DNA from 2 places in the Diaphorobacter sp. B2A2W2 genome. Region 1 is predicted to be linked to the other one. Evidence: predicted binding sites of a transcription regulator. Region 1 holds the regulator's gene; the other holds the start of a gene.
The links. Region 1 encodes sigma-54, which starts transcription at its own class of promoters, with help from an activator protein. Its sites were predicted from a motif close to TGGCANGNAANCTGCTTT; they were not measured.
Positions count from the first base shown of each region.

Region 2: the regulator sigma-54 is predicted to act here: its motif matches at 2,053-2,070, upstream of AC1PPL_RS17270 (TorF family putative porin).

Region 1 covers NZ_JBWZOR010000011.1:54,744-58,908, forward strand. Annotated here, with positions in the region: gene lptA (lipopolysaccharide transport periplasmic protein LptA) at 1-8, shown strand, start outside; gene lptB (LPS export ABC transporter ATP-binding protein) at 32-784, shown strand; gene AC1PPL_RS16310 (RNA polymerase factor sigma-54) at 837-2,414, shown strand; gene AC1PPL_RS16315 (acyl-CoA thioesterase) at 2,418-2,861, shown strand; gene AC1PPL_RS16320 (THUMP domain-containing class I SAM-dependent RNA methyltransferase) at 2,858-4,165, shown strand, end outside.
Region 2 covers NZ_JBWZOR010000012.1:95,735-99,899, forward strand. Annotated here, with positions in the region: gene AC1PPL_RS17260 (ammonium transporter) at 1-878, opposite strand, end outside; gene glnK (P-II family nitrogen regulator) at 925-1,263, opposite strand; gene AC1PPL_RS17270 (TorF family putative porin) at 1,284-2,015, opposite strand; gene AC1PPL_RS17275 (YifB family Mg chelatase-like AAA ATPase) at 2,235-3,773, shown strand; gene AC1PPL_RS17280 (methyl-accepting chemotaxis protein) at 3,819-4,165, shown strand, end outside.

The DNA of each region.
Region 1 (4,165 bases):
CGAAGTGAGCGCGGCCTTGGACGATGCGCGCATGAGCGAAGGCGTCAGCCGCCTGGAGGCGCTGCACTTGGAGAAGTCCTACGGCAGCCGCAAGGTGGTCAAGGACGTGTCCGTAGTCGTGCAAAAGGGAGAGGTGGTGGGCCTATTGGGCCCCAACGGCGCCGGCAAGACCACGTCGTTCTACATGATCGTCGGCCTGGTGCGCAGCGACGGCGGCCGCATCAGCATCGACGGGCAGGACGTGACGGACATGCCCATCCACCGGCGCTCGCGGCTGGGCCTGTCGTACCTGCCGCAGGAAGCCTCGATCTTTCGCAAGCTCAATGTCGAAGACAACGTGCGCGCGGTGCTGGAGCTGCAGACCGACGAGGCCGGCCGCACCCTGCCGCGCGCCGAGGTGGAGCGGCGCCTGACCGCGCTGCTGCAGGAGCTGCGCGTGGACCACCTGCGCAAGTCGCCTGCACTGGCGCTGTCGGGCGGCGAGCGCCGGCGCGTGGAGATCGCGCGCGCGCTGGCCACGCAGCCGCGCTTCATCCTGCTGGATGAGCCCTTCGCCGGCATCGACCCGATCGCCGTGATCGAGATCCAGCGCATCATTGGCTTTCTCAAGGCGCGCGGCATTGGCGTGCTGATCACCGACCACAACGTGCGTGAGACGCTGGGCATCTGCGACCACGCCTTCATCATCAGCGACGGCCAGGTGCTGGCTCAGGGTACGCCGTCGGACATCGTCGACAACGCGGAAGTGCGCCGGGTGTACCTGGGCGAGCACTTCCGCATGTGAGAGTGATGGGCGACCACGGCGCGATGCAGGACCAGACAGTGGGTTGCAGGCCATGAAGCCCGGCCTGTCGCTGCGCGTCTCGCAGCACCTGGCGCTCACACCGCAGTTGCAGCAGTCGATCCGCCTGCTGCAGCTGTCCACGCTGGAGCTGGCCCAGGAGGTCGAGCAAATGCTCGACGAGAACCCCTTCCTGGAGCGCACGCTGGAAGAGGCCCTGCGCGAGGAGTTCGGCCTGGCCCAGGCCGATGCACCGGTGAGCGAGCAAGACCGAGAAGTTGAAGATGCTATTTATTCAGGAGCTGTCAGCGCAGGGCAGGAAAGCGCTACAAGCCAAAATGATGCAGAAACCTCCACCGCCGAATCCACGGCCGAACCCGCGGACTGGGAAGGCGACGGCTCGGTAGACCTGGCGCCCGACGACAGCGAGTGGGGCGGCGACGCCCCGGCGCGCAACGGTGCCGGCGCGGGGAGCGACGACGAGGTGGACGCCACCGAGCTGGCCCGCAGCCAGGAGTCGCTCACGGCCTTCCTGCACCGCCAGGCGCTGGCGCTGCGCCTGTCCGAGCTGGACATGGCCGCGCTGCGCTTCCTCATCGAATCGCTGAACGACGACGGCTACCTGGACGAGTCGTTGCAGGACCTGGCCGCCAGCCTGGCGGGCACCGAAGACCCCGAGCAACTCGATGAACTGGTGCACCGTTTCACCGTGGCGCTGCGCCTGCTGCAAAGCCTGGAGCCCGCGGGCGTGGGCGCGCGCGGCCTGGCCGAATGCCTCACGCTGCAGCTGCGTGCGATGGACCAGGACGAAGAGGGCGACCCCGACGTGATCCAGGCCGCGCTGGCCATTTGCGGCCAGCCGCTGGACCTGCTGGCCAAGCGCGACGTGCGCCGCCTGGCGCAGGCCTGCGGCACCAGCGAAGAGCGCACGCGCGCCGCGATGGCCTTGATCGCGCGGCTGGAGCCACGTCCGGGCAGGCGCTTTGCCGACGTGGACCGCAACATCATCGTGCCCGACGTGATCGTCAAGAAAACCGGCCGCGGCGGACAGCAGAACTTCAGCGTGCAGCTCAACCCGGACGTGATGCCGCGTCTGCGCGTGCACGACATCTACGCCGGTGCGTTGCGCGGCGGCCGTGGCGAAGGCCACCAGGCGCTGCAGGCACGGCTGCAGGAGGCGCGCTGGTTCATCAAGAACATCCAGCAGCGTTTTGACACCATCCTGCGCGTGTCGCGCGCCATCGTGGAGCGGCAGAAGAACTTCTTCGTGCATGGCGAACTGGCCATGCGCCCGCTGGTGCTGCGCGACATTGCCGATGAACTGGGCCTGCACGAGTCCACCATCAGCCGCGTGACCACCGCCAAGTACATGGCCACGCCGCAAGGCACCTACGAACTCAAGTATTTCTTCGGCTCGGGGCTGGGCACCGAAACCGGCGGCAACGCCTCCAGCACGGCCGTGCGCGCGCTCATCAAGCAGTTCATCGCGGCCGAGAACCCGCACAAGCCGCTGTCGGACAGCCAGATCGCCGAGATGCTCAAGGAGCAGGGGATTGAATGTGCGCGCCGCACCGTGGCCAAATACCGCGAGGCGCTCAAGATCGCCCCGGCCAACCTCCGCAAGGCACTTTGAACCATGGCACGCGTCGTCTTCGACCTTCCCCCGCACTTCGGCTTCAGTACCGAGCTGCAGATCTACATCAGCCATGTCAACCAGGGCGGGCACCTGGACAACGCGCAGTTGCTCAGCCTCGTGTCCGAGGCGCGCGTGCGTTTCTTCAAGTCGCTGGGCTACCCCGAGGCCGACGTGGCGGGCCTGTCCACCGTGGTGGGCGACATCGTGGCGCAGTACAAGTCCGAGGCGTTCCACGGCGAGACGCTGCGCGTGGAGATGACGCCGCAGGACTTCAACAGCTACGGCTTCGACCTCGTCTTCCGGATGACCGAGAAGAGCCAGGGGCGCGAGATCGCGCGCGGCAAGACCGGCATCGTCTTCATCGACCGGGCGGCCCGCAAGCCCGCACCCATTCCTGAATCCGTGCTCCAGCCATTGCTGCAGCGCGCAGCACAGCCGCAATGAACCAGCTTCAACTCTTTTTGCCCTGCGCCGCTGGCGTGGAGGGCTATCTGGCCGACGAGGTGCACAGCCTCACGGGGCTGGCCGGGCAGGACCTGCTCGTGGGCCGCGCGGGCGTGCTGCTGCGCGCCTCCTGGCGCGACGCGCTGCGCCTGAACCTGCACAGCCGCCTGGCGCAACGCGTGCTGGTGCAACTGGCCGAGCGGCCCTACCGCAACGAGGACGATATCTATGCCGCCGCGGCCGACGTGGCCTGGGAGATCTGGTTCACCCCGCGCCAGAGCTTCAAGGTGGAGGTGACGGCCCAGCACAGCCCGCTCAAGAGCCTGAACTTCGCCGCGCTGCGCGTGAAGGATGCCGTGGCCGACCGCTTCCGCGCCAAGGCCGGCGTGCGTCCCGACGTGCAGACGCAGTGGCCCGACGTGCGCGTGCACCTGCACCTGACCAGCGACCGCGCCCAGATCTACATCGACACCTCGGGCGAGCCGCTGTTCAAACGCGGCTGGCGCGAGGACAAGGGCGACGCGCCGCTCAAGGAAACGCTGGCCGCCGCCATGATCGCCGCCACCGGCTGGGACCCGCATGGCGAGCAGCCGCTGCCGCTGTACGACCCCTGCTGCGGCAGCGGCACCGTGGTCATCGAGGCCGCGCAGATCGCCTGCCGCATCGCGCCGGGCCTGCAGCGGCGCTTTGCCTTCGAGAAGCTATTGCCGCACCAGGCCCATGTCTGGTCTGCTATCAAGGATGAAGCGGCCAGCGCCGTTACCGCGGCCTCGGTGCCGATTTTTGGCAGCGACGTGTCGCACCGCATGGTGGACTTTGCCCAGCGCAACGCCGTGCGCGCCGGCGTGGCCGACGCGGTGCAGCTGCGCGGCGGCGATGCGCTGCAGCGCATGCCGCCCAGTGAACAACCCGGGGTGATGCTGCTGAATCCGCCGTATGGCGAGCGCATCGCCGCGGCGGGCACGGCGGGGCGCAATGCGCGTGAGCGCATGTCCACGGTCGAGCGCATGGGCCGCGAGACGGCGCAGACCGAGGACGGCGTGGACTTCTTCGCGCAGTTGGCCGCGCACTGGAAGAAGCACTACGCCGGCTGGCAGGCCTGGATGCTCACGCCCGACCTCAAGCTGCCCGGCAAGATGCGCCTGAAGGAGTCGCGCCGCGTGCCGCTGTGGAACGGCCCCATCGAATGCCGCCTGTTCCGCTTCGACCTCGTGGCGGGCGCCGTGCGGGATCGGCCGCGCGCCGGCCACGCGGGGGAGGGCGGCGCGGCCAACGGTGCGCCGGGTGCGCCGGCCGGCGGAGCC
Region 2 (4,165 bases), on a different contig from region 1:
ACGGCGTTGGCGGCACCTGCAGAGCCGGCGTTGAAGCCGAACCAGCCCACCCACAGCAGCGACGCGCCCACCATGGTCAGCGTGAGCGAGTGCGGAGTGAACGCTTCGCGGCCAAAGCCGATGCGCTTGCCCACCATGTAGGCACCCACCAGGCCCGCGATACCGGCGTTGATGTGCACCACGGTGCCGCCCGCGAAATCGAGCGCGCCGTCGGCCGCCAGCAGGCCGCCACCCCACACGATGTGGGCCATGGGCACGTAGCTGAAGGTGAACCACAGCAGCGCGAAGATGAGCACGGCCGCAAAACGCATGCGTTCCGCAAAGGAGCCCACGATCAGCGCCACGGTGATGGCCGCGAACGTGCCCTGGAAGGCGATGAACACGTATTCGGGAATGGTCGCCAGCGCACCAAAGGTTTCCTGGCTCACGCCCTTCAGGAAAAGCTTGGACAGGTCGCCCACGAATTGGCCCTCGCCGGAGAACGCGAGGCTGTAGCCATAGATGGACCACAGCAGCGACACCAGGGCAAAGATCACGAACACCTGCATCAGCACAGACAGCATGTTCTTGGTGCGGCCCAGCCCCCCGTAGAACAGGGCCAGGCCCGGGATGATCATCAGGATCACGAGCAGCGTGGAGGTCAGCATCCAGGCGGTGTCGCCCGAGTCCACCTTGGGCGCGGCGGGCGCCGCTGCCGCTGCCGCGGGTGCGGGTGCCGCAGCAGGTGCTGCGACGGGCTCGGCAGCGGGCGCAGGCGCGGGGGCGACGGCCACGGGCTCCGAAGCCGCCGCGGCCGCGTCGGGTGCCTGGGCCAGCGCGCCGGCGCCACCGGCCAGCAGGCTTGCACCGATCAGTAGGGAAGCAAATAGTTTTTTCATGGCAGATCTCTGGGTCGGGAGGGACGAATGCCTGTGCGGCGCGCGCTCACAGGGCTTCCTGGCCGGTCTCGCCGGTGCGAATGCGCACCACCTGCTCCAGGTGCGCCACGAAGATCTTGCCGTCGCCGATCTTGCCGGTGCGGGCCGCGCCTTCGATGGCCTCAATGACGCGTTCCACCAGCTCGTCGGCCACGGCGGCCTCGATCTTCACCTTGGGCAGGAAGTCCACGACGTACTCGGCGCCGCGGTACAGCTCGGTATGGCCCTTCTGGCGGCCAAAGCCCTTCACCTCGGTCACGGTGATGCCCTGCACGCCGATGTCCGACAGGGACTCGCGCACCTCGTCGAGCTTGAAGGGTTTGATGATGGCGGTGACCATTTTCATGATCGATTCCTTGTCGAGAGTTAGAGGGTCTTGGTGAGGGAGACGATCAGGCGGGCCTTGTTGGCATCGCCGAAGAAGCCCTTCTTGTTGGCTCCGGCAACCGCCGCGGACAACGACAGGCCGGCGCCGAAGTCGTAGGCGCCGCCCACGCTGTAGTCCACGTAGTTGGGCACGCCCAGATCCTTGATGTCGCTGGCAAAGCGCGTGTAGCCCACGGACGCCTTCAGCGTGACGCTGGGCGCAACCTCCTGCGCAAACGCCAGGTTCAGGTAGCCCGTGTTGCGCCCACGGTTGCTGGAGGTCTTGGCGCCCGCCCAGCCGAAGTAATCCTTGGACACGGTGTGCGAGTACTTGGCCGTGAACGGGCCGTACGTGGCCGCGCCATACAGCTCGGTGGTGTTGCCGTTGGTGTTGCCTGGGTACACATACGTGAGCGCGCCCACATCCAGGTCCACCTCACCGACCTTGAGCTTGTAGCCGCCGTAGAAGTCGGCCTCGATGGAGTTGCCGGACAGCCAGTCCACGCTGGAGTTCCAGTTGCCCACGTAGAAGCCGCTGTCGCCAAAGCTGTAGTCGAACCCGCCCTGGATGGCCGGGTTCACGGCCTTGATGCGGTTCACGTCCTGGTCCTGGCCGCGGAACTTGTAGTTGCTGGTCAGCGACACATTGGCAGTGAGCTGGGCGCTGGCAAGGCCCGGTACGGCGAGGGCCGCAAAAGCGAGGGCCAGGGTCTTGAGGGAAAAGCGGTGCATGGTTCCTCCAGTGTTGGGCGACGGTTGACACCCCCTCAATGCATGGACCGTGCCACCCCGAAATCCGCCCCGCGACGGCCTGCCGGGTACCATCCTGAGGCATACGTGCAGTCACAGGGGTTGCAGCCCGGCGCATTTCGCACCAGCCTGGTGCAGGGCGGCCCCCTTGCGCATCCCGTCGCCATGGTTGCACGCACATGCCTGGGGAGATCCGTTGCGATGAGTCTTGCTTTGGTGCAAAGCCGCGCCCTGCTGGGCCTGCACGCGCCCGCCGTTACTGTGGAAGTACACCTGGCGAACGGGTTGCCCAGCTTCGCGCTGGTGGGCCTGGCCGATGTCGAGGTCAAGGAGGCGCGCGAGCGCGTGCGCTCCGCGCTGCAAAACGCCGGGCTGGAATTCCCGGCCAACAAGAAGATCACCGTGAACCTGGCGCCGGCCGATCTGCCCAAGGACTCCGGCCGCTTCGACCTGCCGATCGCGCTGGGCATCCTGGCCGCGAGCGGGCAGATCGACGCGGCCCGGTTGGACGGCTGGGAGTTCGCCGGCGAGCTATCGCTGTCGGGCCTGCTGCGCCCGGTGCGCGGCGCCCTGGCGACCAGCTTGGCGCTGCGCGCGCTGGCGCAGCCCATACGCACGGTGCTTCCCCCCGGCAGCGCCGAAGAAGCTGCGCTGGTGCCGGGCACCGAGATCTACCGCGCGAACCACCTGTTGGACGTGGTGCGCCAGTTCGTGCCCGTGCCCCCGCCGAACGATGATGGCGCGGACGACGGCGGTTGGCAGCGGCTGCAACCCGCGCCGCCGGCCCCGGCCACCGATGGCCCGGACCTGGCCGACGTGAAGGGGCAGGCCGCGGCCAAGCGCGCACTGGAGATCGCCGCCGCCGGCGGGCACGGGCTGCTGCTCGTGGGGCCCCCGGGCTCGGGCAAGTCCATGCTGGCCCAGCGTTTTGCCGGGCTGCTGCCCCCGATGGGGGTGGAGCAAGCGCTGGAGAGCGCGGCCATTGCCAGCCTGGCCGGGCGCTTCAGCCCCGCACAGTGGATGCAGCGCACCACAGCCAGCCCGCACCACAGCTGCAGCGCGATCGCGCTGGTGGGCGGGGGCTCGCCGCCGCGCCCGGGCGAGATCTCGCTCGCGCACGAAGGCGTGCTGTTCCTCGATGAATTCCCCGAATTCGCCCGCAGCGCCCTGGAAGCGCTGCGCGAGCCGCTGGAGAGCGGGCGCATCACCATTGCCCGGGCGGCGCAGCGCGCCGAGTTCCCGGCGCGCTTTCAGCTCGTGGCGGCCATGAACCCCTGCCCCTGTGGTTTTGCGGGCTCGCACCAGCGCGCCTGCCGCTGCACACCCGACCAGATCGCGCGCTACCAGGGCAAGCTCAGCGGCCCGCTGCTGGACCGCATCGACCTGCATGTGGAGGTGCCCGCGCTGCCGCCCGAGGAGCTGCTGGGCGCCCCACCCGGCGAACCCAGCGGCGCCGTGCGCGAACGCGTGGCCCGCGCGCACGAACGAGCGCTCCAGCGCCAGGGCAAGGCCAACCAGGCATTGCAGGGCCAGGAGCTGGAACAGATGGCGGCGCTGGACGCGCCGGCCGCGCGGTTCCTGCAGGCCGCGGCGGCGCGCCTGGCGTGGTCGGCGCGCAGCACGCACCGGGCCCTCAAGGTTGCACGTACTATTGCCGATCTATCGGGCTGCGAGACCGTGGGCGCCGCCCATGTGGCCGAAGCCGTGCAATACCGGCGCGCCCTGCGCGCACCGGCGTGACGCTCCACCGCTGCCCTTCCTTGTTTGAATCCTCCTGAAGATCCTATGAAAAACCTCAGCATCGGCACCCGCCTGGGAGGCGGCTTCGCCCTTGTCCTGCTGCTGATGGCCCTGATGACGGCCTTTGGCGTATGGCGCCTGCAGACCGTGGCGCAAGCCACCAACGAGATGACGCAGCAACCCCTGGCGGTGGAGCGCATGATCAGCGACTGGTACCGCTACGTGTACAGCGCGGCGCGGCGCACCTCGGCCATCGTCAAGAGCACGGACCCCTCGCTCGGCCAGTTCTTCGCGGCGGACACCGCCACCTCCACGCGCGAATCGGCCGAGCTGCAAAAGCGTATCGAGACGCTGCTCACCAGCGACGAGGAAAAGGCCCTGTGGGCCGACAT